DNA from 3 places in the Sphaerisporangium sp. NPDC004334 genome. Region 2 is predicted to be linked to each of the others. Evidence: predicted binding sites of a transcription regulator. Region 2 holds the regulator's gene; each other region holds the start of a gene.
What was found. Region 2 encodes HrcA, which represses chaperone genes, less so after heat shock. Its sites were predicted from a motif close to TTGGCACTCTCNNNNNGAGAGTGCCAA; they were not measured.
Positions count from the first base shown of each region.

Region 1 (10,000 bases), on a different contig from region 2:
GACGCTCCCGAGGCGCCCGTCGACGCTCCCGAGGCGCTGGTCCACGCTCTCGAGCCGCCCGTCCAGCGCCTCCAGCGGCGCAAGGCGGCCTTCGACGCCCGAAAGGCGGGCGGTCAGGCACGTCTCGGTCTCGGCGAGCTTGGCGGTCATGCCGTCGACCTTGCCGGCGAGCTGCTCGATGGAGCCGGTGAGGCGCTGAACGGCCGACGAGAAGGTCTCGTCCAGGCCCTCGCCGAGGTCCAGGACGCCGCCCTCGACGCGCTCGGTGCGCTGGGTGAGGTCGAGCAGGGCCTTGTCGACCCGCGTGAAGCGGCCTCCCGCGGCCTCCATGCTCGCGCCGAGCTGGGCAAGGCGCCTGGTCAGCTCGGGCATGCCCTGGGTGCCCTCCAGGACCGCCTGGAGGCGCTTGAGGGCCTCGGCGACGCCTTCGCGCACGGTGCCGAGGTCGGTCCACAGGCCGGGCAGCTCGGCGATGGGCTTGACGCGGTCGCCGACGGCCTCGATGCGGTCGCCGAGCCCCGCGACGCGGTTGCCCACCCCGTCGACGCGGTCGCGCACGATCTCGACGTGCTGCGCCAGGCCCTCCGCCCAGGCCGGGGGACGGCTGACCAGCTCGCCGAGCCGGCCGCTGACCCCTTCCAGCGCGCCGTTCAACCCGCCGAGCTCGCGTTCGCGGACCTCCCGCAGCAACCACTCCATGCCTTCCAGCCGCTGCCGGATCTCGTCGAGCACGGCGCCCTGGGTGCGCTGCTCGTAGACGTGGTCCTGCGCCGCCCTGGCGAGCAGTTCGCGCATGCGGTCGGAGATGGCGGTCTGGCTTCCTGCCTGGAGGAGGGTGTGGTTGGAGTGATCCACCGAAAGCTCCTTCACTCGCGGGCGGTCGGCCGCACGGCGGTGGGGTCGGTACGGTCGTTCTCTGTGGCGAATCGGGCGGGTGCACCATGGATCAGGCAGAATCCCGCGCGCTGGCCAACTGTAGTGGCTCGGCCGGTGACTTTCGGGTCCGACTTTAAAACATCGTGATTATCGCTGGATTGCCCCCATTTGTTGGCGGCGAAAGGCATCGTGGCAGGTCAGGATGGGTCGCAGATGATGGCGAAGGGACGTTCGCCGATGCGGGTCAGCACCACGACACACGAATTATCCCCGGAAAGATGCAAATCTCGCCGCAGGCGCTCCAGGTCGAGCGCCGAACCGCGTTTCTTCAGCGTCACCGTGCCGACGCGGCGTTCCCGGAGTGCGGCGCGCAGGCGTTTGAGGGAGAAAGGCAGGGTTTCCCGAACTTCGTACCGCGACGCCCACGGAGTCGTGGCCTGGTCGTCCCCGGTGATGTAGGCGATGTGCGGGTCGAGCAGGTGGCCGGACACCTGGGCGGCGACCTCGGCCACGAGATGCGCCCTGATGGCCGCGCCGTCCGGTTCGTACAGATAGCGCGCCACCGGCCCGTGGCCGGGCGCGCCGAGGGACGGGTCGGCCGGCAACGTGTGACCGGAGGGCAGCAGGGTCGCCCTGCGCAGCACCGTCTCGGCGGGGCCCGGGTCCCCGCCCGCGGCGAAGGCGCCCGTCCACAGGACGGCCTCCTTGACCTCGCCGCGGTAGGACACCCATTCGGCCTCGGTGCCCTGCGGGATGAACTCGTAGGGGATGCCAGGCGCGACCTTCAGGCAGGCGGCGCGCGCCCGGGCCACCATGGCGAGCACGGCGGGCCACGGCGGCGAGTACCCCATCGGGTCGAAGACCCGCCTGCCGGTGGACCGCCGCGCCGGGTCGGCGAACAGCACGTCGTAGGCCGCCGGGTCCACCTCCGCAGCGTCCGCGGCGCGGACGGTGACGCGGTCGCCGAGGTCGAGCGCGAGGGCGTTCGCCCGTGCGACCTCGACGGTGAGCGGGTCGAGGTCCACGGCGTCGACCTCGCATCCGGCGCGGGCCAGGGCGATGAGGTCGCCGCCGATGCCGCAGCAGGCGTCGGCCACGCGCGCGCCGGCGGTGAAGCGGCGGGCGCGGTGGGCGGCCACCTCGGCGCGGGTGGCCTGCTCCAGCCCGTCGGGGGTGAAGTACATGCGGGCGGCGTCGTGCCCGAACTTGACCGCGCCGCGCGCCCGGAGCCGTGCCTGGGTGAGGGCGGCCGCGGCGAGGGGGGCGTCGTAGGTCTTCCTCAGCCGGCTGGCGGCCGTCACCGGATCTGTGCCGTCCGTCACAGCGCCCACGGCCTCGCCGAGGGCTTTCTGCCCGCGGGGGGTCAGCAATTCGCGGAAGGCGTAGAGGTCCACGTCTCCCGACGCTATCGCGCTGCTCCCGCCTGCGTGGCAGGACCTCGTTAGCGCGCGGGGTCACCGCGACCGTGCGCCGAGGCCACTCCCATAGGCGGACAATTCGGGCGAGTCGTACGGTGGCTCACGACCGGACTGACCTGGGGCGGCCTGTCCGTGTTGACTGTGTCGGCGGCCTTGCATACTGTTCAGTGTTGGCACTCGGCTAGTGAGAGTGCCAATCAATAATGCGACGAGGCAGGTCTGACACCCGCGACGGCAGGCCGCTGGTCGCCTCTTCAGCTCATCACCACAATCTGAAGGGGAGGTCCGATCGTGACGACCGCCACCAAGGTTCCCGTTAAGCCGCTCGGCGACCGCATCGTGGTCCAGCCGCTTGAGGCCGAGCAGACGACCGCTTCCGGTCTGGTCATCCCGGACACCGCCAAGGAGAAGCCCCAGGAGGGCAAGGTCCTCGCGGTGGGCCCGGGCAACTGGGACGAGGACGGCGAGAAGCGCATCCCGCTCGACGTCAAGGAAGGGGACGTGGTCCTCTACAGCAAGTACGGCGGTACCGAGGTCAAGTACGGCGGCGAGGAGTACCTCGTGCTCTCCGCCCGCGATGTTCTCGCGATCATCGAGAAGTAAGCCCCGGGACGCGTAAGCGACCACCTGTACGGAGCCTTACCCGAATACGCGTGTCAAGCCCCGGGCCCTTTCACGAGGCCCCGGGGCCTGACGCTGGGAGGACCTTTTAATGCCCAAGATCCTGGAGTTCGAGGAGGACGCGCGGCGCGCTCTTGAGCGCGGCGTCAACGCCCTCGCGGACGCCGTCAAGGTGACCCTCGGGCCGCGCGGCCGCAACGTCGTCATCGACAAGAAGTTCGGTGCGCCGACCATCACCAACGACGGCGTCACCATCGCCCGCGAGGTCGAGCTCGACAAGCCATACGAGAACCTCGGCGCTCAGCTCGCCAAGGAAGTGGCGACCAAGACCAACGACATCGCCGGTGACGGCACCACCACCGCCACCGTGCTCGCCCAGGCGATGGTCCGCGAGGGCCTGCGGAACGTCGCCGCCGGCGCGTCGCCGCTGTCCCTCAAGCGCGGCATCGACCTGGCCGCCCGCGCGGTCAGCGACCGCCTCCTCGAGCGGGCCCGTCCCGTCGAGGACAAGAAGGAGATCGCCAATGTGGCGACGATCTCCGCGCAGGACGCCAAGATCGGCGAGCTGATCGCCGAGGCGTTCGACAAGGTCGGCAAGGACGGTGTGATCACCGTCGAAGAGTCCAACACCATGGGCCTGGAGCTCGAGTTCACCGAGGGTCTCCAGTTCGACAAGGGGTACCTGTCGCCGTACATGGTGACCGACCCCGAGCGCATGGAGGCCGTCCTCGAGGACGCCTACGTCCTGCTCCACCAGGGCAAGATCTCCTCGATCGCCGAGTTCCTGCCGCTGCTCGAGAAGGTCGCCCAGACCAAGAAGCCGCTGTTCGTGGTCGCCGAGGACGTCGAGGGCGAGGCCCTGGCCGTCCTGGTCACCAACAAGATCCGCGGCACCTTCACCTCGGTCGCCGTCAAGGCGCCCGGCTTCGGCGACCGCCGCAAGGCGATGCTGCAGGACATGGCGATCCTGACCGGCGGCCAGCTGATCTCCGAGGAGCTCGGCCTCACGCTGGCCAACGCCGGCACCGAGGTGCTCGGCACGGCCCGCCGCATCGTGGTCACCAAGGACACCGCGACCGTCGTCGACGGCGCCGGCGACCCCCAGGCCATCCAGGACCGCGTCCGCGAGATCCAGCACGCGATCGAGCAGACCGACTCCGACTGGGACCGCGAGAAGCTTCAGGAGCGCCTCGCCAAGCTGTCGGGCGGCATCTGCATCCTGCGCGTCGGCGCGGCCACCGAGGTGGAGCTCAAGGAGAAGAAGCACCGCCTCGAGGACGCCATCTCCGCGACCCGCGCCGCGATCGAGGAGGGCATCGTCTCCGGCGGTGGCTCCGCGCTCGTGCACCTGGCCAAGGAGCTGGACGACCTCGGCCTGACCGGCGACGAGGCGACCGGCGTCTCCATCGTCCGCCGCTCGCTGGTCGAGCCGGCCCGCTGGATCGCCGAGAACGCCGGCCTGGAGGGCTACGTCGTCACGGCCAAGGTCGGCGAGCTGCCGGCCGGCCACGGCCTCAACGCCGCCACCGGCTCCTACGGCGACCTCATCGCCGAGGGCGTCATCGACCCGGTCAAGGTCACCCGCTCGGCCGTGCAGAACGCCGCGTCCATCGCCGGCATGCTGCTCACGACCGAGGTACTCGTGGTCGACAAGCCCGAGGAGGAGGCTCCGGCCGCCGGAGGTCACGGTCACGGTCACGGCCACTGATCCGATCAATCGATCGAAGCACGGCTCCCGCCGCAGGGCGGGGGCCGTGTTTTTTTGCGTCGAATCGATTTTGCCGCCCCTCGATTTGACGGGACGGTAAACCGACCGGTGCGGCAGTGCGTCGGCCAGGGCGCTCCGCGCCGCCTGCGAGCTGGTGCGACATCTAACGAATATCCAGCGAATTCGGGTCGCGAGTGAAATATGCAAACACTACTGTGTTCGCTCGATTACCCTGCGTTATCGTCGCGTCAATGTGACCAATCCGTATCCGTTCACTATGACGACATGCGCGATCGTGGCGGGCATCATGCCTAACGTGACCGAGGGATGCGTCGCCGACGCCAAAGCTGGGGTAAGGCTTGCGACGAGATCGGACGAGTCCGACCTCAGGGATCTGACGAGCCTCGCCGTGCAAGGAGATCGCACCGCGATCGAGTCACTGCTCGGGCAACTGCGCCCGATGGTGGTGCGCTATTGCCGTGCCCGTCTGGGCCGGGTGTCCGGCCATTACCACATAGCCGACGACGTGGCCCAGGAAGTCTGCATCGCGGTGCTGGCCGCGCTGCCGCGCTACCGCGACATGGGGCGCCCGTTCGCCTCGTTCGTCTTCGGCATCGCCTCGCACAAGGTCGCCGACGCGCTGCGCAGCTCGGTGCGCTCCGCCGTGCCCACCCAGGACCTGCCGGACGGTCCCGACCAGGGGCCGGGGCCCGAGGAGACCGTGGTGCGCTATATCGAGGCCGAACACGCCCGCGCGCTGCTGTCGCGTCTTCCGGAGAACCAGCGCGAGCTGATCATTCTGCGGGTGGTGTCGGGATTGTCGGCCGAGGAGACCGGTAACGTACTGGGTATGTCACCAGGTGCGGTTCGCGTCGCCCAGCATCGGGCGCTGGCAAGGCTGCGGGCGATGGCCGACATGGAGTCGATAGCTTGACCGCCCTCCACCCGGCCCGTTCACTGCGAAAACGGGGGTCCGACGCCGACGCCGACGTGGTCAGGACGGACGCGATCATCGACGCGCTCGCCGGGCGGCGGCCTCTCGACCAGGACGCCGACCCTGTGGTGGGCCTGCTCCAGGCGCTCACCAGGGACGTCGATCAGCGGCTCTCCTCGGTGTCGATCACCCCGTCGACGTAGCCTCTGGCGTACTCCCAGCTCACGTAGTCGGCAGGGTCGGGGGCGAAGGCCGGCTCGTGCACCTGGGGGCGGCCGTGGTCGATCATCTGCCGCAGGTTCCCGCGCAGCAGGTCCCAGTCGAAGTAGTGCCGTTCACCGCACTCGGGGCAGTCGAGGACCAGCCCGAGAACCCCCTGGGGCTCAAGGAGCGAGCGGAAGACCTCTACATCGGCGAGGTCGGTCAGCGCCTCCTCGCGTTCGGTCGTGGTGAGCGGCTCGGAGTCGTCGAGATCACCGAGCACGGAGGCAGGGTCGTTGGGGTCTTCCGCGAAGGGGTCGCGGGGGACGTCTTCCAGCACGCATTCCACCTTATGACCCCCACCTACCCTGATGAGGGCAAGTGGCGGGGATGCCCAGGACGCCCGCCACCTCGCCTTCGCCTCCCACGGCACAGCCGTCACGGCGGTCACACGCCGCCTGACGGCGTGAGGAGCGCCGGCCCGGCGAGCAGGAGACCCCGCTTCTCCAGGGAAGGGACGATCCGCGCCGATGGGGCAGGGGTTCGCGGGCCGAGGGAAGCGTGACGCCTCGCCGCGCGTTGTCCACACCGGGCGCCAGGACTGAGATCTCCGCTCTCTGGTGCCGAAAAGATGACAGGACCTGAAATTTCTCTGTCCGCTGTGCCACATCGACCGGCCGTCCATCAAACCGGCAGATCATCGGATCTCTCGACCCGTTCATCCACAGGAACGGATGGCCGCCGGATCGTCAGGCGGCGGTTATCCACAGGGTCGCCGAGCCGGTGATGAGCGGACCACTAAACTGACCGCAGGGGGCCGGCGCCTTTCCCCATCTTGAGAGCGCCATGGCAGGAGGGTTGCAGATGGCCAAGTTCACCGAGCCGGGGCTCACGTTCGACGACGTGCTCCTGGTGCCCGCGTACTCCGATCTGCAGCCGGGTGACGCCGACACCACCACCCGCCTGTCGCGGTCGATCACCCTGCGCATCCCCCTGGTCTCCGCCGCGATGGACACCGTCACCGAGGCGCGCATGGCCGTGGCGATGGCCCGTCAGGGCGGCATCGGCATCCTGCACCGCAACCTCTCCATCGAAGAGCAGGCCCAGCAGGCCGATCTGGTCAAGCGCTCCGAGGCCGGCATGGTCACCAACCCGGTGACCTGCTCGCCCGACGACACCCTCGCCGACGTCGAGCAGCTCTGCGCCCGTTACCGCATCTCCGGCGTCCCGGTCACCGACCGCGGCGGCGTCCTGGTCGGCATCGTCACCAACCGCGACATGCGCTTCGAGACCGACCAGAGCCGGGTCGTGCGCGAGGTCATGACCCCCATGCCGCTGGTCACCGCGCCGGTCGGCGTCCCCCGCGACGAGGCGTTCCACCTGCTGCGCCAGAACAAGGTCGAAAAGCTCCCCCTCGTCGACGCCGAGGGCAGGCTGCGCGGCCTCATCACGGTCAAGGACTTCACCAAGAGCGAGCAATATCCTCTCGCCACCAAGGACTCCGACGGCCGCCTGGTCGTCGGCGCGGCGGTGGGCGTCGCCGGCGACGCCGAGCAGCGCGCCATGGCGCTGATCGAGGCGGGCGTCGACGTGATCGTGGTCGACACCGCCCACGGCCACTCCCACGGGGTGTGCGACATGATCGCCAAGATCAAGGCCAACGGCCGGGTCGACGTCATCGGCGGCAACGTCGCCACGCGCGCCGGCGCCCAGGCGCTCATCGACGCCGGCGCCGACGCCGTCAAGGTCGGGGTGGGCCCGGGCTCCATCTGCACCACCCGCGTGGTGGCCGGGGTGGGCGCCCCGCAGGTCACGGCCATCTACGAGGCGTCGCTCGCCTGCGGTCCCGCCGGGGTGCCGATGATCGGCGACGGCGGCCTGCAGTATTCCGGCGACATCGTCAAGGCGCTGACCGCCGGCGCCAACACCGTCATGCTCGGCTCCCTGCTCGCCGGCTGCGAAGAGTCGCCCGGCGAGCTGATCTTCATCAACGGCAAGCAGTTCAAGTCCTACCGCGGCATGGGGTCGCTGGGCGCCGTCCGCAACCGCGAGCGCGGCGGCTCCTTCAGCAAAGACCGCTACTCCCAGGAGAACGTCGCCAGCGAGGACAAGTTCATCCCCGAGGGCATCGAGGGCCAGGTGCCCTACCGCGGCCCGGTGGCGGCGGTCGCTCACCAGCTCGTCGGCGGCCTGCGCCAGGGCATGTGGTACACCGGCTCGCGCACCATCGACGACCTCCACGAGAACGGCCAGCTGATGCCCATCACCTCGGCCGGCCTCAACGAGAGCCATCCCCACGACATCCAGATGACCGTGGAGGCCCCCAACTACCACGGCCGCTGACCCCGCGCGCCAGATGGGATGACGCGCCCCGTGGACGAACGGGGCGCGCGAGGGTAATGACGTACGAGGACGCGCGAGTACAGCGGCGGCTTCACCGAGGGACGGGAACGACAAGAGCATGACTCAGGTAGAGATCGGGCGTGGCAAGAGCGGACGCCGCGGGTACGCGCTGGACGAGATCGGCATCGTGCCGTCGCGGCGCACCCGCGACCCCGAAGAGGTCTCCATCGCCTGGCAGATCGACGCCTACCGCTTCGACCTGCCGGTCGTGGTGAGCCCTATGGACAGCGTCGTCTCGCCCAAGACGGCAATCGAGATCGGGCGGCTCGGCGGGCTCGCCGTCCTCGACCTCGAAGGTCTGTGGACCCGCTACGAGGACCCGGCGTCGCTGCTGTCCGAGGTCGCCGAGATGCACGGCGAGGCCGCGACCAAGCGCCTGCAGGAGATCTATTCCGCCCCGATCAGCGACGAGCTCATCGGCCGCCGCATCGAGGAGGTCAGGTCCGCGGGCGTCACCACCGCGGCGCGGCTGTCGCCTCAGCGCACCGCCCAGCACTACAAGGCCGTCATCGACGCCGGCGCCGACATCTTCGTCATCCGGGGCACCACGGTCTCCGCCGAGCACGTCTCCGGCCGGGCCGAGCCGCTCAACCTCAAGCAGTTCATCTACGAGCTCGACGTCCCGGTCATCGTGGGCGGCTGTGCCACCTACACCGCGGCCCTGCACCTGATGCGCACCGGCGCCGCCGGCGTGCTGGTCGGGTTCGGCGGCGGCTCGGGCCACACCACCCACACCGTGCTCGGCGTGGCCGTGCCGATGGCGACCGCGATCGGCGACGTCGCCGCGGCCCGCCGCGACTACCTCGACGAGTCGGGCGGCCGGTACGTCCACGTCATCGCCGACGGCGGGATGACCAGCTCCGGTGACATCGCCAAGGCCATCGCCTGCGGCTCCGACGCGGTCATGGTCGGCTCGCCCCTCGCCCGCGCCGCCGAGGCCCCCGGTCGCGGCCACCACTGGGGCTCCGAGGCCCACCACGGCGAGCTCCCGCGCGGCGCCCGCGTCGAGGTCGGCACCATCGGCACCCTCGAACAGATTCTGCACGGCCCGTCCACGGTCGCCGACGGCTCCATGAATCTCATGGGCGCCCTGCGCCGCACCATGGCCACCGCCGGCTACTCCGACCTCAAAGAGTTCCAGCGCGTAGAGGTAGTGGTAGCCCCCCACGTCTCCTGACTCACCCCCGCCACCCCGCCCACCCGGCGGGGTGGCGACCCTGTTCCTCCACCTGATCCCGATCGCCATGACCGAGCACACCTGAGGTGGAGTGGTCATCCCGTAGTCCACCCGGTCCGGTCGCAACACCCGGACACACCTGAGGTGGAGTGATCATTCCGGGTGAGGGAGGTGCGCGGGGGGAGAGTTCGGGTCACGAGGAGTTGATCCAGGCGCCGTGTTTCATGACGCGGTGGACGGTGAGGTCCTCGTCCAGGACGACCAGGTCGGCGTCCTTGCCGACGGCGATGGAGCCGACGCGGTCGTCCAGCCCCAGCACGCGGGCGGGGGTGAGCGAGGCCATCACGGCGGCGTCGGCGACCGACAGGCCGACCTCCCGCACCGTGCGGCGGAAGGCGACGTCCATGGTCAGCGTGCTGCCGGCGATGGCGCCGCCCTCGACCAGCCGCGCGGCGCCGCCGGACACCTCGACCTCCATCGGGCCGAGCCGGTAGGTGCCGTCGCCCATGCCGGCGGCGGCCATCGCGTCGGTGATCAGTACCGCGCGGCCGGTGCCCGCGGCGCGGGCGGCCAGGCGGAGCATGGCCGGGTGGACGTGCAACCCGTCGTTGATCAGCTCGACGGTGACGCGCTCGTCCTCCAGCAGCGCGGCGACGGGACCT
Region 1 covers NZ_JBSGDZ010000028.1:60,782-70,781, forward strand. Annotated here, with positions in the region: gene ACWEN6_RS31375 (hypothetical protein) at 1-855, opposite strand, end outside; gene ACWEN6_RS31380 (class I SAM-dependent methyltransferase) at 1,074-2,270, opposite strand; gene groES (co-chaperone GroES) at 2,586-2,897, shown strand; gene groL (chaperonin GroEL) at 3,007-4,623, shown strand; gene ACWEN6_RS31395 (sigma-70 family RNA polymerase sigma factor) at 4,931-5,557, shown strand; gene ACWEN6_RS31400 (hypothetical protein) at 5,554-5,760, shown strand; gene ACWEN6_RS31405 (DUF5319 domain-containing protein) at 5,721-6,098, opposite strand; gene guaB (IMP dehydrogenase) at 6,623-8,101, shown strand; gene ACWEN6_RS31415 (GuaB3 family IMP dehydrogenase-related protein) at 8,220-9,338, shown strand; gene nagA (N-acetylglucosamine-6-phosphate deacetylase) at 9,532-10,000, opposite strand, start outside.
Region 1: a site for HrcA is predicted at 2,465-2,491, ahead of groES (co-chaperone GroES). Genes of this name have one in related genera too.

Region 2 (10,000 bases):
GGCAAGTCGACGCTTGCCGACCGGATGCTGCAGCTGACCGGTGTGGTCGACGCCCGGCAGATGCGCGCGCAGTACCTCGACCGCATGGACATCGAGCGCGAGCGCGGCATCACCATCAAGTCGCAGGCCGTCCGGCTGCCCTGGGACGGGCACGTGCTCAACATGATCGACACGCCCGGCCACGTCGACTTCACCTACGAGGTGTCGCGGTCGCTGGAAGCCTGCGAGGGCGCGGTGCTGCTGGTCGACGCCGCGCAGGGCATCGAGGCCCAGACGCTGGCCAACCTCTACCTGGCGATGAACGCCGACCTGCACATCATCCCGGTGCTCAACAAGATCGACCTGCCGGCCGCCCAGCCGGACAAGTACGCCGAGGAGCTGGCGGGCCTCATCGGCTGCGACCCCTCGGACGTGCTGCGGGTGTCGGGCAAGACCGGCGAGGGCGTCCGCGAGCTGCTCGACCACGTCGTCGCGCACGTGCCGGCCCCCGTCGGCGACGCCGCCGCCCCGGCCCGGGCGCTGATCTTCGACTCGGTGTACGACACCTACCGCGGCGTGGTCACCTACGTCCGGGTCATCGACGGGCAGCTCTCCAAGCGCGAGCGCACGATCATGATGTCCACCGGGGCCGCGCACGAGACGCTGGAGATCGGCGTCATCTCGCCCGAGCCGGTGCCCTCCACGTCGCTCGGCGTCGGCGAGGTCGGCTACCTGATCACCGGCGTGAAGGACGTCCGGCAGGCCCGTGTCGGCGACACGGTCACCACCACCGCGCGCCCGGCGCAGGAGGCCCTCGGCGGGTACGAGCACCCGAGGCCCATGGTGTACTCCGGTCTTTACCCCATCGACGGCGACGACTACCCCGAGCTGCGCGAGGCCCTGGACAAGCTGCGGCTGAACGACGCGGCGCTGGTGTACGAGCCCGAGACCTCCGCCGCCCTGGGCTTCGGCTTCCGCTGCGGCTTCCTCGGACTGCTCCACATGGAGATCGTCCGCGAGCGGCTGGAGCGCGAGTTCAACCTCTCGCTGATCTCCACCGCCCCCAACGTCATCTACCGGGTGATCATGGAGGACGGCAAGGAGAACGTCGTCACCAACCCCTCCGAGTTCCCGCCCGGCAAGATCGCCGAGATCTACGAGCCGGTGGTGAAGGCCACGCTGCTCTCGCCCGCCGACCACATCGGCGCGATCATGGAGCTCTGCCAGAGCCGCCGCGGATCCCTGCTCGGCATGGACTACCTCTCGGAGGACCGCGTCGAGATCCGTTACACCCTGCCCCTCGGCGAGATCATTTTCGACTTCTTCGACCAGCTCAAGAGCCGCACCCGCGGATACGCCTCGCTCGACTACGAGCCCTCCGGCGAGCAGGAGGCCGACCTGGTCAAGGTCGACATCCTGCTCCAGGGCGAGGCGGTCGACGCCTTCAGCGCCATCGTCCACCGCGAGAAGGCCTACGCCTACGGCGTCGAGATGGCCAAGAAGCTCAAGGACCTCATCCCGCGCCAGCAGTTCGAGGTGCCCATCCAGGCGGCCATCGGCGCCCGCGTGATCGCCCGTGAGAACATCCGCGCCATCCGCAAGGACGTTCTGGCCAAGTGCTACGGCGGTGACATCAGCCGTAAGCGCAAGCTGCTGGAGAAGCAGAAGGAAGGCAAGAAGCGCATGAAGATGGTGGGCCGCGTCGAGGTCCCCCAGGAAGCGTTCGTCGCCGCCCTTTCCACCGAGAGCGGCGGCGCCGCCGACAAGGCCGCCAAGAAGTGACCTCCGCCCCGCCGCCCACCGCGAGGGGCGACGGGGCGGCCTTTTCCCAGAGCCCCGCGGTCGTCCACAGGCGGCGGCCGGCAGGCCGGACATCGGGGACATCTCCCCTGCGTCGTCGGTGACCTGTCCACAGGCGGTGCGGGGGCACGCCTCCGCGGGCGGCAGACTGGGGGCGTGCCTTCCGTACTTCTCGACGGCGACGCCGTTCCCACCTCGGGCGAGCTGCCCGCCGAGGCCCTGAAGGGCCTCGGCTCGCGGCCCTTCGGCTTCTACGTCCACGTGCCGTTCTGCGCCACCCGCTGCGGCTACTGCGACTTCAACACCTACACCGCGGCCGAACTCGGCCCGGGGGCCTCGCGCGCCGACTACGCGGCCACCGCGGTCGAGGAGATCCGGCTGGCCCGCAGGGTCCTGGGCGAGGCCGAGCTCGCGGTGGAGACCGTCTTCTTCGGCGGCGGCACGCCGACGTTGCTGCCCGCCCGCGATCTCACCGAGATCCTCCGGGCGATCGACGGCGAGTTCGGGCTGGCGCCGGGCGCCGAGGTCACCACCGAGGCCAACCCCGAGTCGGTCGATCCCGCCTCCCTCGAGCGGCTGCGCGCGGGCGGGTTCACCCGCGTCAGCTTCGGCATGCAGAGCGCGGCCGAGCACGTGCTCACCGTCCTGGACCGGCGGCACACCCCCGGCCGCCCGGCCCAGGCCGTGCGCGAGGCCCGCGACGCCGGGTTCGCGCACGTCAACCTCGACCTCATCTACAGCACGCCGGGCGAGACCGACGACGACTGGCGCGCGTCCCTGGCCGCGGCCATCGAGGCGCGGCCCGACCACGTCTCGGCGTACTCGCTGATCGTCGAGGACGGCACCCGCCTGGCCGCGCGCATCCGCAGGGGCGAGCTGCCCATGCCCGATGACGACGTCGCCGCCGACCGTTACGTCATCGCCGACGAGATGCTGTCGCAGGCCGGCTTCTCGTGGTACGAGGTGTCCAACTGGGCCGCTTCCGAGCAGGCGCGCTGCCGCCACAACCTCCTCTACTGGACCGGCGGCGACTGGTGGGGCGTGGGTCCCGGCGCGCATGGTCACGTGGGCGGCACGCGCTGGTGGAACGTCAAACACCCGGCGGCCTACGCCTCCCGGCTGGCGGCGGGCGCATCGCCGGGTCACGCGCGCGAGGTGCTGTCACAGGACGACCGGAAGGTCGAGCGGCTGATGCTCGAACTGCGCCTCGACTCCGGCTTCCCCCTCACTGAGATCGCGCCGCCCGCCCGCCCGGCCGTCGCCCGCGCCATGGCGGACGGCCTGCTGCAACCCGAGCCCTTCACCCGCGGCCGAGCCGTGCTCACCCTCAAGGGCCGCCTGCTGGCCGACGCCCTCATCCGAGATCTCACCTGACCGGCGAGGGGCAGGCATGCGCACTGAAGGGCGACTCGGGGCCCAGCGGGCGATCAGCGGTTCGGCAGGAGTCAGCTGATGAAGCGGATGTTGAAGGGGTAGCGGTAGTTCTCGCCGCGGTTGGCCGCCACCGCCGCCATGATCATCAAGATGAGCGAGCCGATGCCGACGACGATCATCAGCAGTATTCCGATGATCACCAGAACCAGGACGGCGGAGACCGCGTAGGCGATGAAGAGCGTGATCTGGAAGTTCAGCGCCTCGGCCGCCTGGTCGCGGACGTAGGGCGACTCGTCCTTCTTGACCAGGTACAGAATGAGCGGGCCGAGGAAGGAGGTCAGCAGGCCGAGCAGGTGGGCGAGCATCGCCAGGGTCGTGTCGTCCGACCCCGGGCGCGGACCGAACCTGCCGGGGACGTGCGGCCCGCCCGGGTACCCCGCCGGCCCGTACCCCGGCTGCCCGTAGCCGGGCTGCCCGAAACCGGGCTGCCCGTAACCAGGCTGCCCGTAGCCGGGCTGTCCGTAGCCGTGTTGCTCGTAACCGGATTGCTCGTATGCCGGCGCCTGGTAGGGCGGGGGTGGCGCGTACCCGTGCTCGGCAGCGCCGGTGTCCCGGTGCTCCGCGCCGTACCCGGCGGGCTCGTCGCGAGGGCGGTCGGCCGGCGTGGCGGAGGACACGATTTCAGACTCCTGGACGGGCGTGGCGGGCGGTTCGAAGGTGGGGGGTTCGGCGGGGGCTCCGGGAGGTTCGGACTCGCGGTCCTCGGCCGGCGTGGCGGCGGAGGACACCTCGCCAGGCCGGACGGCGGGGGGCTCGAAGCCGGGTTGCCGGGGTGGCGCGTCGGCGTCCGACGGGGCATCGGCGTGCCGGGCGGGGAACGGTTCGGCGTCGGCGTGCCGGACGGTGGGCGGCTCGGCGTCGGGGTGGGGGGCCGGTGTGGTGGGGAGTTCGGAGTCGGGGGGGGGCGGCCGGTGTGGTGGGGGGATCGGAGCGGGGGTGAGGGGCGTTGGTCTCGGGGTCGTTCGGAGGGTGGCTCATGGCGTCTCCTCGGTCGACACGAAGTCGATCAGCTCCTCTACCCGGCCCAGAAGCTCCGGCTCGAGGTCAGTGTAAGTCCGGACAGCGCCGAGAATCCGGCGCCAGGCATCCGCCGGTTTCAGCCGCCAGCCCAGGGCCTCGATCACGCCTTCCTTCCACGGGATCCCGCGCGGGACCTCGGGCCAGGTGCGGATGCCGACCGCGGACGGCTTGACGGCGGCCCAGATGTCCACGAAGGGGTGCCCGACGATGAGCACGTGCGGAGAGGAGACCTGGGCGGCGATGCGGCTCTCCTTGGACCCGGGGACCAGATGGTCGACCAGCACGCCGAGGCGCCGTCCCGGGCCGGGCTCGAACTCGGCCACGATGGCGGGCAGGTCGTCCACGCCCTCGAGGTACTCGACGACGACGCCCTCCACCCGTAGGTCGTGGCCCCAGATCTTCTCCACCAGGGACGCGTCGTGCACGCCTTCGACGTAGATGCGGCTCTCGCGGGCGACACGCGCCCGCAGCCCCTCGACGGCGATCGACCCGGACGCGCTGCGGCCGGGCCCCTTGGACGCGGCCTCCGGCGCCGGGCGCACCAGCGTCACCGGCCTGCCCTCCAGCAGGAACGCGGCGGGCGCCAGCGGGAACACCCGCCGCCGCCCGAAGCGGTCCTCCAGGGTGACGGCTTCCTTGTCACAGGCCACCACGGCGCCGCAGAAGCCCCCCTCGGCGTCCTCCACCACGAGGTCGAGCTCGGCCGGGACCTTGGGGATCTTGCCGCGCAGAGGCCTCCGCCAGTCGCCGGCCAGCACGTCCCGTCCGTAGTCCCGCATACCTGGGCACGCTAGCAAAGATCATGCCTGTGGCGGTGCGCCCTGCGGCCACGCGCCGCCGTAGGGGGCGGCGGCCGCCGCCTGCCGCTTGCGGTTCCGGCCGCGCCGCACCAGGACGACGATCGTGGTGACGACCGCGAGCAGGAACCCGGCCAGCGGGATCAGGAACAGCGAGGCCACGCCTCCGGCGAGGGCGCCGGTGTCGGCGGTCAGCGACTTGCCGACCCCGAACAGCACCTGCTTGCCGGCCTCGGCCTGGCAGCTCACCTTGTAGGTGCCCGCGGCGGGCACGCCGATGTCGAACACGGCCTCCCACACCCGGCCGTCGGCGGACACCGTCTGGGACGCCTTGGGCGAGGTGAGATCGACCTTCTTGCCGGCGCCGTCCACGGCGAGGCAGTTGATGTCGGTGGGCCCGGACGCGGATGCGTACAGGATGGGCTTGTCCTTCGGGTCCATGGGGACCGACACGCTGCCGCCGCTCTGGAAGGTCTGCGTGGGCGCCGCGTCGGTGATGGTCTTGAACAGGCCGCCGGCGAAACCCACGATGCCCACGACGCCGCAGATCACCGCGACGAGCCAGGCGAGCACGATCCACAGCACCCGCGGCCGCACCGGTCCGGGCGCGGCGGGCGCGGGGGAGGCGTAGAGCGGGTGCGCCGCCTCGGACGCGGGCCCGCCATAGGAGGGGCCCCCGTACGAAGGCGAAGGCCCGCCATAGGAGGGCCCACCGTAGGGAGGCCCGCCGTGCGAAAGCCCGCCATAGGAGGGCCCGCCGTGCGAGGGGCCGCCGTACGAAGGTCCCCCGTGCGAGGGGCCGCCTGAGGCGCCGTACGGCCCGCCGGTGGGCGCGCCGTGGGGCGAGGAGCCGGCGGGCGCGCCGTAGGGGGAGGGACCGGCGGGAGCGCCGTACGGCGGGCCGCCGGAGGCGGGGCCGTGCGGGCCGGGGCCCGAGCCGGGCGGAGCGCTCTGCGGCGGGGGAGGCGTGACCTGCGGACCCGAGGAGTCCGGACGCGGCGGTCGCCTCGTCGCGTCGGTCAGGCGGGGATCGTTCTCGCTCATGAACCGAGTCTGGATCAGATGACTTGCCGCCGAATAGCAACCCACTTGTCACCGCCCGGGCATCCGGCCGCGCGGCACGTGCTCCATTCGTCCGGTGGTGGAGGGAAGCCGGCGGATGGGCGGAGCTGGGGCCGATTCGCGGGAGAGTGGGGAGGGTGGTGCGGTCTGAGTTATCGCACCCTGAGGCCCGTGGCCGTACACTTGGCACTCGGGAACACTGAGTGCCAGACCAGGCGTTTACGCAGGCACGAACGCGAGGCAGGGAGGTGAGCACGTTGCTCGATGAACGCAAGCTGGCCGTTCTGCGCGCCGTTGTCGAGGATTTCGTGTCCACCAACGAGCCGGTCGGGTCGAAGGCATTGGCGGAGCGTCACAATCTGGGGGTCTCGCCCGCCACCGTGCGCAACGACATGGCCGTGCTCGAGGAGCAGGGCTACATCACCCAACCTCACACCAGCGCGGGGCGGGTCCCCACCGACAAGGGCTACCGGTTGTTCGTCGACCGGCTGTCCCAGATCAAGCCGCTGTCGGCCGCCGAGCGCCGTGCGATCGAGACGTTCCTGGCGGGCGCCGTCGATCTCGACGACGTCGTGACCCGCACCGTGCGGCTGCTGGCGCAGCTGACCCGCCAGGTGGCCGTGGTGCAGTACCCGTCGCTCATCCGCTCGACGGTCCGGCACGTCGAGCTGGTGCCGCTGGCCGAGCGGCGCATCATGCTCGTGGTGATCACCAACACCGGCCGCGTCGAGCAGCGGGTCGTCGACCTGCCGGACGTGGTGGCCGACGACCAGGTCGCCCACCTGCGGGCGTTGCTGAACGCCTGCCTCGACGGGTGCAGGCTCGGCCGGGTTGCCGAGACGGTCGCCGACCTTCCCGAACGGCTGCCCGAGGCCGACCGGCCGATGGCGACGACGATCCTGTCGGTCCTGCTGGAGACCCTGGTCGAGCGGCACGACGAGAAGATCGTCTTCGCCGGCGCGGCGAATCTCGCGGGCGACTTCAGCGTCGGCCTGCGCGAGGTGCTCGAGGCGCTGGAGGAGCAGGTCGTGCTCATGCGCCTGCTCGGCGAGGCGAACGACCACTCCGCCCTGACCGTGCGCATCGGCTCCGAGAACCCCTACTCGGGGCTTCACGGCACCTCGATCGTCGCCGCCGGGTACGGTTCGGGCGACAATGAACTGGCCCGGCTCGGAGTGCTGGGCCCGACGCGAATGGACTACCCGGTGACGATGGGAGCGGTGCGCGCAGTGGCACGCTATGTCGGCCAGATTCTGGCGGGGTCCTAAGTGGCCCGCGACTATTACGGCATCCTCGGGGTGCGCCGTGACGCCTCTCAGGACGAGATCAAGAAGGCGTATCGCCGCCTCGCACGTGAGCTCCACCCTGACATCAACCCCGATCCCGAGACGCAGGAGCGCTTCAAGGAGATCAATCAGGCGTACGAGGTCCTGTCGGACCCGAGCAAGCGTCAGATGTTCGATCTCGGCGCCGATCCCTTCGGCGGCGCCGGAGCGGCCGGCCCCGGCGCGGCGGGCTTCGGCGCGGGGTTCCCGTTCAGCGACATCATGGACGCCTTCTTCGGCGGCGGAGGCGGCGCGCGCGGCCCCCGTTCGCGGGCCAGGCGCGGGCGCAACGCCACCATCCGGGTCGAGCTCGACCTGGCCGAGTCGGCGTTCGGCACCACGCGCGAGCTGGTCGTGGACACCGCCGTGCTGTGCGAGGTGTGCCAGGGGTCGGGCGCGGCGGCCGGCACCCATCCCGACACCTGCGACATGTGCCACGGCCGCGGCGAGATCTCCCAGGTCACCCGCTCGTTCCTCGGCCAGGTGATGACCGCCAGGCCCTGCCCCCAGTGCGGCGGGTTCGGCTCGGTCATCCACCACCCGTGCCAAGAGTGCTCCGGCGACGGGCGGGTGCGCACCCGGCGCACGATCAAGGTCCGCATCCCGGCCGGCGTCGAGGACGGCACCCACATCCAGCTCGCCGGCGAGGGCGAGGTCGGCCCCGGCGGCGGCCCGCCCGGCGACCTGTTCCTCGAGATCGTCGAGCGCCCGCACGACACGTTCGAGCGGCGCGGCGACGACCTGCACTGCACGGTGCAGATCCCGATGACCGCGGCGGCGCTCGGCACGATCCTCACCGTGCAGACGCTCGACGGGGCCGAGGAGCTGGACGTGCGCCCCGGCACCCAGTCGGGTCAGGTCATCCCGCTGTACGGGCGGGGCATCCAGCGGCTCAACGAGACCGGCAGGGGCGACCTGCTGATCCACGTGAACGTCGAGACCCCCACCAAGCTGGACGCCGCCCAGGAGGAGCTGCTCAAGGAGCTGTCCAAGCTGCGTGGCGAAGAGCGCCCGCCGGGCAAGTTCGCGCCCGGCCAGCAGGGCTTCTTCTCACGCCTCCGGGACGCTTTTAACGGCCGATGAGCGTCCCGGTTTTCCTGGCCGACGACCTGTCCGGTGACGAGATCGTCCTCGGCGGCCCCGAGGGGCGGCACGCCGCCACCGTGCGGCGGCTGAGGGCGGGCGAACGGGTCGACCTGACCGACGGCGCGGGCGCGGTGGCCGAGTGCGCCGTGCGCGACGCCGGGAAGGACTTTCTGCGGCTGGAGGTCATCGGCCGCCGCGTGGTGCCCGCGCCCGACCCGCGCCTGGTCGTCGTCCAGGGGCTGCCCAAGGGTGAGCGGGGCGAGCTGGCGGTCGAGATGATGACCGAGGCGGGAGTGGACGTCATCGTCCCGTGGGCCGCGGCCCGGTGCGTCACGCAGTGGAAGGGCGAGCGCGCCGCCAAGTCGCTGGCGCGCTGGCGCTCCACGGCCCGCGAGGCCGCCAAGCAGGCCCGGCGGTTCCACCTGCCCGAGGTCGCCGAGCAGGCGAGCACGGCCCAGGTGGCGGCACTGCTGCGCGGCGCCGCCGCGGCGGCCGTCCTGCACGAGGAGGCCGTCGTGCCGCTGTCGCGCCTGGAGCCGCCGGCGAGCGGCGACATGGTGGTGGTGGTCGGCCCCGAGGGCGGCATCACCGACGAGGAGATCAAGAGCTTTCAGGAGGCCGGCGCCGCGCCTGCCCTGCTCGGCCCGACCGTGCTGCGCACCTCTACCGCCGGCGTCGCCGCCGCGGCCGTCCTGCTCACCCGCTCAGGCCGCTGGTGAACTCTCCCGGACGCCGCGCCCGCTGACACCGCCCCGCCGCCTGCGCCTGCGCCTGCGCCTGCGAGAAGCATCCGCCCACAGGGCGGCGCCGGCTCATCGAACGCCCGGCTCACCGGAAGAGCCCTGCTCGGGAGAGCGTCGGCCTCCCGCGGGCGTCCGGCCGGAGGAGCCGCCGTGCCCTGGTCGGGACGGCGGCTACTCCTGGGAGGTGTTCGTGCTGCTGTCGGCCTCGGTGGTCATCAAGGGGGTGGCCGTGGGCGCCGGGGGGTCGCTGGGGGCCTGGGAGGCGGTCGGGGTCGGCTGCTCCACCGTCGGCCTCGGAGACGGCTTGGGGGTGGCCGAGGCGGTCCGCGTGGGCGTCGGCGTCGTGCTCTGGCGGCTCGGCGTGGGCCGCGGCTCGGTCGTGCGGTCGGGCTGCGACTCGGTGGCCGTGGGCTCCGCGCAGGGCTGCGGCGAGTCCGACGCGTCCGGCTCCACGGCGGTGGGCGCGGCGGTGGCGCAGTCGTTGCCCGGCGACGCCGTCACCGAAGGCGAGGGGACCGCCGGCGCCGTCCCGCTGGGCGTCGCGGCCGGCCGCGACGTCGGCGAGCCGACGACCGCCGACGACGAGTGGACGCCGTTCGGCGGGCGTTGCGTGCTCGACTCGTCGGGAGGTGAGGTGTCGTACTGCACCTGGATGATGTGCTGGCCGGTGCCGATCTGGACCTTCAGGCCCGGCACGAACATCACCACGGCGGCGGCCACCAGGACGGCGCCGAACGCCGAGGCGGCGGCTCGC
Region 2 covers NZ_JBSGDZ010000006.1:129,596-139,595, reverse strand. Annotated here, with positions in the region: gene lepA (translation elongation factor 4) at 1-1,761, shown strand, start outside; gene hemW (radical SAM family heme chaperone HemW) at 1,936-3,153, shown strand; gene ACWEN6_RS09185 (DUF4870 domain-containing protein) at 3,225-3,830, opposite strand; gene ACWEN6_RS09180 (DUF3097 domain-containing protein) at 4,188-5,012, opposite strand; gene ACWEN6_RS09175 (hypothetical protein) at 5,034-6,074, opposite strand; gene hrcA (heat-inducible transcriptional repressor HrcA) at 6,350-7,360, shown strand; gene dnaJ (molecular chaperone DnaJ) at 7,361-8,500, shown strand; gene ACWEN6_RS09160 (16S rRNA (uracil(1498)-N(3))-methyltransferase) at 8,497-9,222, shown strand; gene ACWEN6_RS09155 (hypothetical protein) at 9,418-10,000, opposite strand, start outside.

Region 3 (10,000 bases), on a different contig from region 2:
GGTCAAGCCACTGTGACCCCGCCGCGCCGCGGTCACATGTGACCCGGCCGCACGCCCCGGCGAACGTGGGGCGGCCCCATAGGTGGTGCCGCCCCATTTTCCTTGCCTAGGATCGGGCGCATGGAAGAACGGCTCGGCCTGCGCGAACGCAAGAAGCGCGAGACGCGGCAGCGCATCGCCGACATCGCCATGGGCCTGTTCATGATGCGCGGGTTCGACAACGTGACCGTTGCCGAGGTGGCCCGGGTGGCCGACGTCTCCGTCAACACGGTGTTCAACTACTTCAGGACCAAGGAAGACCTCTTCCTCGACCGCCAGGACGCCTTCGTCGAGCAGCCCAGCCGCATCGTCCGCGAGCGGCGCCCCGGCGAGTCCGTGATCGAGGCGCTGCGCCGCGACTACCTCCAGGCGCTCGACGAGGGCGACTGGCGCTCCGGGCTGAACGAGGGGGCCGAGGTCGTCACCCGCATGATCGACCAGAGCCCCTCGCTGCAGGCGCGCATGCGCGAGCTGTCCGAACGCCGGGAGGAGCGCCTGGCGGAGACCCTGGCGGAGGTGACCGGCGCCGCCGAGGACGACGTCATGCCGGTGCTGGCCGCCGCCCAGATCTGCGCGGTCACGCGGCGGCTGGCGGCGGACGGCGTGCGCCGCAAGGCGGCGGGGGAAGGCCACGAGCAGGTCGTCGCCGGCGTCCGCGCCCAGGCCCTGCTCGCCTTCGGCCTGCTGGAGAAGGGCCTCGGCCGCTACGGCGCCGGCTGAGCCTCGCGGCTCACCGGCGCCGCCGTTCCCCGGTTCGCGTGCCCACTCCCTTCCCCGTCGCCCCCGGTCAGCGCGCCCCGTCCCCTGTCCGTGGCCCCGGTTCGACGGCCCCGGTTCGTGGACCCCGTTCCCCCTTCCTTCCCCTCGCCCCCGGTCAGCGCGCCGCGTCCCCTGTTCGCGCCCCGTGTCCGTGGCCCGGTTCGTGGGCCCCGTTCCCCCCATCCTTCACGGTTCGCGTGCCCCGTTCCCCTTGGTTCACCTTCCATCCGCCCGGCGGCCCTCCCCGTTCGTTTCTCCCCGGGCGGCTTGCGTGTGCGACCGTGGGTATGCCGGACGGTCAGCTGGTGCAGGTGGCGAGGGCGGTCAGACCGCTCCAGGCCGCAGAGCCGTTCTGCGCGGTGATCGTCAGGATGTGGCGGTGGAAGGCGTCGGAGGAGGTGTCCAGCGAGGTGCCGGTCACGGTGACCCCGGCCTTGGGGGTGAAGGCGACGGTGTCGAGCAGCATGGTGGGCGCGTAGGACGGGCACACCAGGCGCATCGACGTGGTCGCGCCGGGGGCGATCGGGGTGTAGTTGGAGATCTTCGCGATGGTGGCGGCGGAGGCGGGGCCGGCGACGGCCAGCAGCCCTCCGGCCAGAGCGGTGGCGGCGGCGACGGCGCGGAGGCTGTGACGGACCTTCATGACGTTCTCCTCAGACTCGTGGATTCCCTGGAGGCGTGCCCGCCGCTGTCGCGGCCGGTCGCGCGTCCCGATGAACCAAGAGTGTCCGGGCGGGCTGGGAGGCCGCTTAAGGTCGCCTTGGCCGTATCCCGCCAGGTCGCCGCCGCGCTGGGAATCGGCTAACGCCGCTGGTCACCGGCGTCCGCGGCCGGTGCGCCGAGCCAGGTGGCCAGGGCCTTCTCCAGCGCGCCGCGGTCGTCCCGGTCCTGCTCACCGGCCCAGGCGACGATCCCGTCGGGCCGCAGGAACAGCCCGGTGAGCTCGGGACGCTCGTCCGCGCTCGCGGCGAGCACGGTCATCCGGTCGCGGTGGCTCTCGGCCAGGTCGCGCAGCTCGCCCTTGGGGTCCAGCAGCAGCGCCTTGCCGTCGTGCAGGTGGTCGGCCAGCCGCGATCCGTCGGACAGCTCCAGGTCGGGGGCACTGGCGCCGACCAGCGCGTGGTCGCCCGGCAGGTCGTACCGCTGCCAGACGCCGGAGATCTTCTTGGCGAAGTAGGTGGTGCCGGTGACGGTCTCGACCAGGTCGTTCACGACGCTCCGCAGGGCCCTGGCGCGGGGATCGGGGCGCATCAGCGCGACCTGGGCGCGGGTCCAGTCCAGCACCCAGGCCCCGATCGGGTGCCGTTCCGCGGTGTAGGTGTCGAGCAGGCCGTGCGGCGCCCAGCCGCGCACGGTCGCGGCGAGCTTCCAGCCCAGGTTCACCGCGTCGCCGAGGCCGAGGTTCAGTCCTTGGCCACCGAACGGCGAGTGCACGTGCGCGGCGTCACCGGCGAGCAGCACCCGGCCCAGCCGGTAGGTGGAGGCCTGGCGCGCGTTGTCGGTGAAGCGGGTGGCGGTCTTGATCGCGGTCACGGTCACCTCGACGCCGGTGACGTGCCGGATCGCCTCCTGCAGTTCCTCGCGGGTGACGGGGGTGTCGCGGTCGGCGCGCGGACCGGTGAACTGGACGGTGAGGATGCGTCCCGGGACGGGACCGTGCGCGTACACGCCGGTCGGGGTGGCGTGCCAGCCGACGCCCAGGCCCTCGGCGCCCTCCATCTCGCCGAGGACCTGGTAGGCGGTGATCTCGGGGTCGGTGCCGGGGAAGTCGAAGCCGGCGAGCTTCCTGACGACGCTGCGCCCCCCGTCGCAGCCGACCAGCCAGCGGGCCCGCACCCGGCCCGCGCTCGTCGAGACGGTGACGCCCTCGTCGTCGGCCGACAGATCGGTCAGCTCGGCGCCCCGCCGCACCTGGACGCCCAGCCGCGCGGCGTGCTCGCCGAGGATGCCCTCGATCTGCTGCTGGTTGACCAGGCCGATGTCCCCGGCCGGGCCGTGACCGGCGAGGTCGGGGTCGGCGTCGTCGAGCCGGGCCGCGTCCAGCATGATGCCGGCGAAGTGCCCGGCGAACTTCGGCGGCGTCCGCGGCGCCCGCGGGGGCCGTGCCTCCTCGGAGGCGTCGGCCGTTGCCGCCCGTCCGTCCCCGGCGCCCTCGCGATGGGCGGCCTGCTGCCGCATGAAGGCGGCGAAATGCTCCAGGTTGCGCTCCTGGGCCTCGCGGAGCGCCGGGAGCATGCCGCGCCGGTACAGCGCCTCGACGCTCGGCATGTTGAGCGCTCCGGCCTTGATCGTGGGGTCCACCTCCGTGAGCCGCTCGACCACCATGGCCGAGACGCCCCCGAGCGCGAGCTCGCAGGCCAGCATCAGCCCCACCGGACCGCCCCCGGCCACCACCACGTCCACGTCGTACGACATGCCGCCTCCAATTCCGTTCCTCGGCTAAAAACTTACTGTAACAGTAGTTTTTTAGCCACTATATTGGACAGCGTGGACACCGACCTCGGGCTTCGTGAACGCAAGAAGCGGCAGACCCGGCAGCTGATCTCGGACGTGGCCTCCGGCCTGTTCCTCATGCGCGGGTTCGACAACGTCACGGTGGCCGAGGTGGCGGAGGCGGCGAACGTCTCGGCCAAGACCGTGTTCAACTACTTCCCGCGCAAGGAGGACCTGTTCCTCGACCGGGTCCCCGAGATGGTCGAGCTGGTCACCCGGGCGGTCCGCGACCGGCCCGAGGGCTGCCCGCCACTGGCGGCGCTGCGCCGTCTGATCTTCGAGCTGCTGCGAAGCGGTCATGCCCTGTCGGGCATCAGGGAAGGCCAGCAGGCCTTCTGGCAGGTCATCCTGGACTCCCCGGCGCTGCGGGCCAGGGTGCGGGAGGCACTGGAGGACCTGGAGGCGCTGATCGCCGCCCTGCTCGCGGAGGCGACCGGCCCCGGCCCTGGCGACGCCGACGCCGGCCCTGGCGACGTCGATGCCGGGTCCCGTGACGTCCACGGCGGCGCCGGCTCAGGGAACGTCGGTGGCGGCCCCGGCTCAGGGGACGTCGATGCCGAGCTGGCCGCCGCGCTGTTCCTGGCCGCCTACCGCACGGTGTACGTCGCGAGCGCGCGGCGGATGATGGCCGGGGAGCGCGCGGCCGAGGTCGTGCCCGACCACCTGGCCCTGCTGGAGCGGGCCTTCGACGCCGTCGAGCGGGCCTGCCCCGGCTTCTGAGGGGAGCCCGCGCCGAAAGGACGAGCCCGCGCGGACGCCGAAAGGGCCGCCCCCGGACGAATCCGGAAGCGGCCCTTTCGATGTGGCGTGAGCCGGAGGCTCAGAAGTCCATGTCGCCGCCGCCGGGCATGGCGGGAGCGGCAGGGGTCTTCTCGGGCTTCTCGGCGATGACGGCCTCGGTGGTGAGGAAGAGCGCCGCGATGGAGGCGGCGTTCTGCAGCGCCGAACGGGTGACCTTGGCCGGGTCGATGATGCCGGCCTCGAGCATGTTGACGTACTCGCCGGTCGCGGCGTTGAGGCCGACGCCCGTCTCGAGGTTGCGCACACGCTCGACCACGACGCCGCCCTCGAGGCCGGCGTTGACGGCGATCTGCTTCAGCGGCTCCTCGAGCGCCTTGCGGACGATCGCGGCGCCGGTGGCCTCGTCGTTGAACAGCTCGAGCTTGTCGAAGGCCTTGGCGCCCGCCTGGAGCAGGGCCACGCCACCGCCGGGCACGATGCCCTCCTCGACGGCCGCCTTGGCGTTGCGCACGGCGTCCTCGATGCGGTGCTTGCGCTCCTTGAGCTCGACCTCGGTCGCCGCGCCGGCCTTGATGACGGCGACGCCGCCGGCCAGCTTGGCCAGACGCTCCTGGAGCTTCTCGCGGTCGTAGTCGGAGTCGGTGTTCTCGATCTCGGCGCGGATCTGGTTGACCCGGCCGGCGATCTGCTCGGGGTCGCCCGCACCGTCGACGATGGTGGTCTCGTCCTTGGTGATGATGACCTGGCGCGCGCGGCCGAGCAGGTCGAGGGTGGCGGTCTCGAGCTTGAGGCCCACGTCCTCGCTGATCGGCTGGCCACCGGTGAGGATGGCGATGTCGCCGAGCATGGCCTTGCGGCGGTCGCCGAAGCCGGGGGCCTTGACGGCCACGGACTTGAACAGGCCGCGGATCTTGTTGACGACCAGGGTGGCCAGGGCCTCGCCCTCGACGTCCTCAGCGATGATCACCAGCGGCTTGCCGGCCTGCACGACCTTGTCGAGCAGCGGGAGGAGGTCCTTGTTGGCCGACACCTTGGAGTTGACGATCAGGAGGTAGGGGTCGTCGAGGACCGCCTCCATGCGCTCCGGGTCGGTCACGAAGTAACCGGAGATGTAGCCCTTGTCGAAGCGCATACCCTCGGTGAGCTCGAGCTCCAGGCCGAAGGCGTTGCTCTCCTCGACGGTGATGACGCCTTCCTTGCCGACCTTGTCCATGGCCTCGGCGATCATCTCGCCGATCTGGGTGTCGCCGGCGGAGATGGAGGCGGTGGAGGCGATCTGCTCCTTGGTCTCCACATCCTTGGCGATCTTGGAGAGCTCCTCGCTGACGCGCTCGACGGCGGCCTCGATGCCCTTCTTCAGGGACATCGGGTTGGCGCCGGCGGCGACGTTGCGCAGGCCCTCGCGTACCAGCGCCTGGGCGAGCACGGTGGCGGTGGTGGTGCCGTCACCCGCGACGTCGTCGGTCTTCTTCGCGACCTCCTTGACGAGCTCGGCCCCGATCTTCTCCCACGGGTCCTCGAGCTCGATCTCCTTGGCGATGGAGACACCGTCGTTGGTGATGGTGGGAGCGCCCCACTTCTTCTCCAGCACGACGTTGCGGCCCTTGGGACCCAAGGTCACCTTGACGGCATCGGCGAGCTGGTTCATACCGCGCTCGAGACCGCGCCGGGCGTCCTCGTTAAACGCGATCATCTTGGCTGCCATACGGCTAGACCTCCCAGATACAGGGTGGCTTGCAGCGGATCGAGCCGACGCCCGCGACGGCATGAAACCCGCGCCTCCACGGCACCTGTCGCCGTGGATCGCCAGGCCCCATCGCCTCGATCCAGGTTTGTCACTCTCGACAGGAGAGTGCCAACGAACTGTTTAGCACTCTACCCGGTCGAGTGCAAGCGACAACCCCTATGACCTGGGCGGCACAAGGATTTCTCCGACCGTATGCCGAATATTGGGCCCGCCCCCACAGGGTAGGCGGTACAGCCCCGCAGGCTGACATGAAGGAAGGCCCGGCCCGTCTTGGTGCATGACAGACCGAACCTTCCAGCTACTGACGGGGAGAGACTAGTGGATCTTCGTCCGGCCGGGCGACGCCGGCCACGTCACACAGTGCGAACGGACTCCGCCTGCGGGCCCTTCTGCCCCTGCGTGATCTCGAACTCCACCCGCTGACCCTGCTCTAGGGACCGGTATCCCTCGGACAGGATCGCTGAGTAGTGGACAAACACGTCCTTACCACCGTCTACCGCGATGAAGCCGTAGCCCTTGTCCGCGTTAAACCATTTGACGGTGCCCTGCGCCACTTTCCGACTCCTCTTGCTGGGCTCCGGACCCCGCCCACTCCTCCGCGAGGTCCGTGACCTTCGGAGCCGAGACGCATGCGAACTCCTCGGCTACGTCGATCGTTCTCGACCATACCTGTGGCAAGGGTTGAAGCAACAGAGTCAATCGGGAAACTACTACTTGACGTTCGCTCTCAGCGGCACTCGGCTATTTCCCGCTCGCGTTTAGTTAGTTGACAATTACACTAACGGAGGACCCGGTAATCACTTCTATTATGATAGTCGTCCCGCTACCGGGCCCCCCTTGCGGACATGGCGACGCCCATGCGTCCAGCTAGGACGCATGGGCGTGATGTGACTGATGGGGCCGGTGAGACTTGAGCCCTCCTCACAAAGGCCAGAAGGGCGCGGAGGTCAGCCCCCGGCGACGGCGGGGATCACCGAGATGTTGGTTCCTTCGGGGGTTGCGGTGTCGAGACCGTCGACGAATCGGACGTCCTCTTCTCCGACATACACGTTGACAAAACGGCGGATCTTGCCCGTTTCGTCCAGAATACGAGCCCCGATTCCCGGGAAGTCGGCGTCGAGCTTCTGGAGCACCTCGCGCAGGGTCGCCCCGTCACTGCTCACCTCCGACGCACCGTCGGTGTAGGTGCGAAGAATCGTCGGAATCCGCACAGAAACGCTCATTTATCGGGCCCTTTCAGGAGTGGTCGGCGACAGCCGTACGAAATGCGTCGAGCGAAGGACGGATGACCGCGGTGGGCCTCGCCTCGGCGGAGACCGCGTCGAGCGTCTTGAGGCCGTCCCCGGTGTTGAGCACCACCGTCTCGGCCTCGGGGTCGAGCAGGCCGTTGGAGACGAGTTTGCGCAGCACGCCGACGGTCACGCCGCCGGCGGTCTCGGCGAAGATGCCCTCGGTGCGCGCCAGCAGCCGGATGGCGTCCACCACCTCGGCGTCGGTGACGTCCTCCACCGCGCCGCCGCTGCGACGAGCGATGTCGAGCACGTACGGGCCGTCGGCCGGGTTGCCGATGGCGAGCGACTTGGCGATGGTGTCGGGCTTGACGGGGCGCACGATGTCGTGGCCCGCCTTGAAGGCCGCCGACACCGGCGAACAGCCCTCGGCCTGCGCGCCGAAGACCTTGTAGGGGCGGTCCTCGACCAGGCCGAGCTTGATCAGCTCCCGGAATCCCTTGTCGATCTTGGTGAGCTGGGAGCCGGAGGCCACCGGGATGACGATCTGCTCGGGCAGGCGCCAGCCGAGCTGCTCGGCGATCTCGAAGGCCAGCGTCCTGGACCCCTCGGCGTAGTACGGCCGGAGGTTCACGTTGACGAAGCCCCACTTGTCGCCCAGCGGGTCGCCGATGAGCTCGGAGCAGAACCGGTTGACGTCGTCGTAGGTGCCCTCGATGCCCACCAGCCGGCCGCCGTACACCGAGGCCATGACGATCTTGGCCTCTTCGAGGTCGGACGGGACGAACACGCAGGCGTCCAGCCCCGCGCGCGCCGCCGCTGCCGTCACCGCGCCCGCGAGGTTGCCCGTGGAGGAGCACGACAAGGTGTGGAAGCCGAAGTTGCGCGCGGCCTCCAGCGCGATGGCGACGACCCGGTCCTTGAACGAGTGGGTCGGGTTGCCGGAGTCGTCCTTGACATGCAGGCTGCGCAGGCCCAGTTCGCGAGCCAGGTTGTCGGCCTTGACCAGCTTGGTCCAGCCGGGGGCCAGGTTGGGCCGGGAGGCGACGTCGGCGGGCACCGGCAGCAGCCCGCGGTAGCGCCAGATGTTGCTCGGACCCGAGGCGATCTGCTCACGGGTCACCGCCGTCCCGGTCTCGCCGGGAGAGCTCCAGGTGTAGGCCACTTCGAGTGGCCCGAAACACTCGGCACAGGCGAAGATCGGTCCCAGGTCGAACCTGGTGCCGCATTCGCGGCACGAGAGAGCGACGGCGGGGCCGAAGTCGAGCGTGGTCGTTGTCTCAGCTGTTGCGAGCGCCATGAAGCGAGGCCTTTCCCCTCATCTTCGCCCGGACCACCTTGGTCACGGGCCGGAATTGGCACCTGTCCCGGCCGGTCTCACTGGTCTTTGAGTGCCGCGTCGTTCGGCAGACGCGGATGACCACAGCCGGGAGGGTTGCCGGGGCTTCGCAGGGCCGGTCCCTCCACCCCTCTGGATGAGCAATATGAAGTTGTGATCCCGCCTGTATCACAAGCAGGCCTTAAGAACTGTACCTCGCCCACCGGCGCGGACGGCCGTCCGTCTCATTCTCCGAGACGTGAGAGCACGATGGGAGAAACCGAAGCCGCAGGTGAGCACGTTGCGAGAAGCGTTGCGAGAAGCTCTGTCCCAGAACAGCGCAGGCAGGAGAGGGCGCGTGACGCACCGCGCGGGCCGCTAGGCGAAGGGCCGGCCGTAGGCGTCGCCGAGCGCCGCCTGGACGTACTTGCGCGCCTGGTGGATGCGCGACTTGGCCGTCCCCAGCGGGATGCCCAGCTGCTCGGCGACCTCGTTGTAGTCGAGCTGGCAGATGTCGCGCAGCACCAGGGCCTGGGCCAGCTCGGGCTTGTCGGCCTCCAGGGACTCCATCGCGTCGAGCAGGTCGAGCCGCGACCCGGCGATGACGCTGACCCTGCGCGGGTCGGCCCGCAATTCGGGCAGTTCATCGGCCGTCTGCTCGGCCGCACGGCGCTTGAGGGTGCGGTAGGTCGTGCGGGCGCAGTTGGTCGTCACGATGTGCAGCCAGGTGGAGAAGCGGGCTCGCCCCTCGAACCGCCCGATGTTGCGCGCCACGGCCAGCAGGGTGTCCTGGCAGGCCTCCTCGGCGTCCTGGTGGTACGGCAGCAGCCGCGAGCAGTGGCGCAGCACGTCGGCCTCGATGCGGCGCAGGAGCTCACCCAGCGAACGGTGGTCGCCCGCGGCGGCCGCTCGGGCCAGATCCTCGGTCGTCTCGTCAAGCGCCATGCCGGAGCTCCTCTCGACCGCCTGCGGCCAGCCCTGACCTGACCGCCAACCCATCTTATTGGGAGCGTTAAATTCAATTAATCTGCGGCCAGGTGCGCGTCACAGCGGAGATGAACCGGCGAGGGACGACCGCCGCAGGGCGGACGAGGAGTGGTGATGGGCGGATGAACACAGTTCTGCTGGCCTCCAACAGGGGGCCCGTGTCGTTCACGCTCGCCGATGACGGCACGCTGACGATGCGCCGCGGTGGGGGCGGCATGGTCTCCGGCCTGTCCGAGGTGGCCAAGGACGCCGAGGTGCTGTGGGTGTGCGCCGCGCTGTCCGACGGCGACCGCAGCGCCGTGCGGCTGGCGTCGGGCGGGCGCCTGGACCAGGCCGGCTACGACACCGGCCCGGTGCGCATGCTGGACATTCCGCCCGCGACGTTCCACCGGGCCTACAACGCGGTGGCCAACTCCACGTTGTGGTTCGTCAACCACCTGCTGTACGACACGCCCAACTCGCCGCAGTTCGACATGCGCTTCCGCCGGGAGTGGGAGTCCTACCAGGACTACAACGCCGCGTTCGCGCTGGCGCTGGCCGAGGAGGCCGCGCACGGAGCCCGCGCGATGATCCAGGACTACCACCTGACGCTCGCCCCGGCGATGCTGCGGGTGGAGCGCCCCGACCTGCGCATCTCCCACTTCTCGCACACCCCGTGGGCGCCGCCGGAGTACTTCTCGCTGCTGC
Region 3 covers NZ_JBSGDZ010000015.1:212,582-222,581, forward strand. Annotated here, with positions in the region: gene ACWEN6_RS21420 (GNAT family N-acetyltransferase) at 1-16, shown strand, start outside; gene ACWEN6_RS21425 (TetR/AcrR family transcriptional regulator) at 121-759, shown strand; gene ACWEN6_RS21430 (hypothetical protein) at 1,097-1,441, opposite strand; gene ACWEN6_RS21435 (FAD-dependent oxidoreductase) at 1,600-3,213, opposite strand; gene ACWEN6_RS21440 (TetR/AcrR family transcriptional regulator) at 3,286-4,011, shown strand; gene groL (chaperonin GroEL) at 4,112-5,737, opposite strand; gene ACWEN6_RS21450 (cold-shock protein) at 6,133-6,333, opposite strand; gene ACWEN6_RS21455 (MoaD/ThiS family protein) at 6,727-7,002, opposite strand; gene thrC (threonine synthase) at 7,016-8,308, opposite strand; SAM riboswitch class I at 8,324-8,490, opposite strand; gene ACWEN6_RS21465 (RNA polymerase sigma factor) at 8,705-9,271, opposite strand; gene ACWEN6_RS21470 (alpha,alpha-trehalose-phosphate synthase (UDP-forming)) at 9,436-10,000, shown strand, end outside.
Region 3: a site for HrcA is predicted at 5,865-5,891, ahead of groL (chaperonin GroEL). Genes of this name have one in related genera too.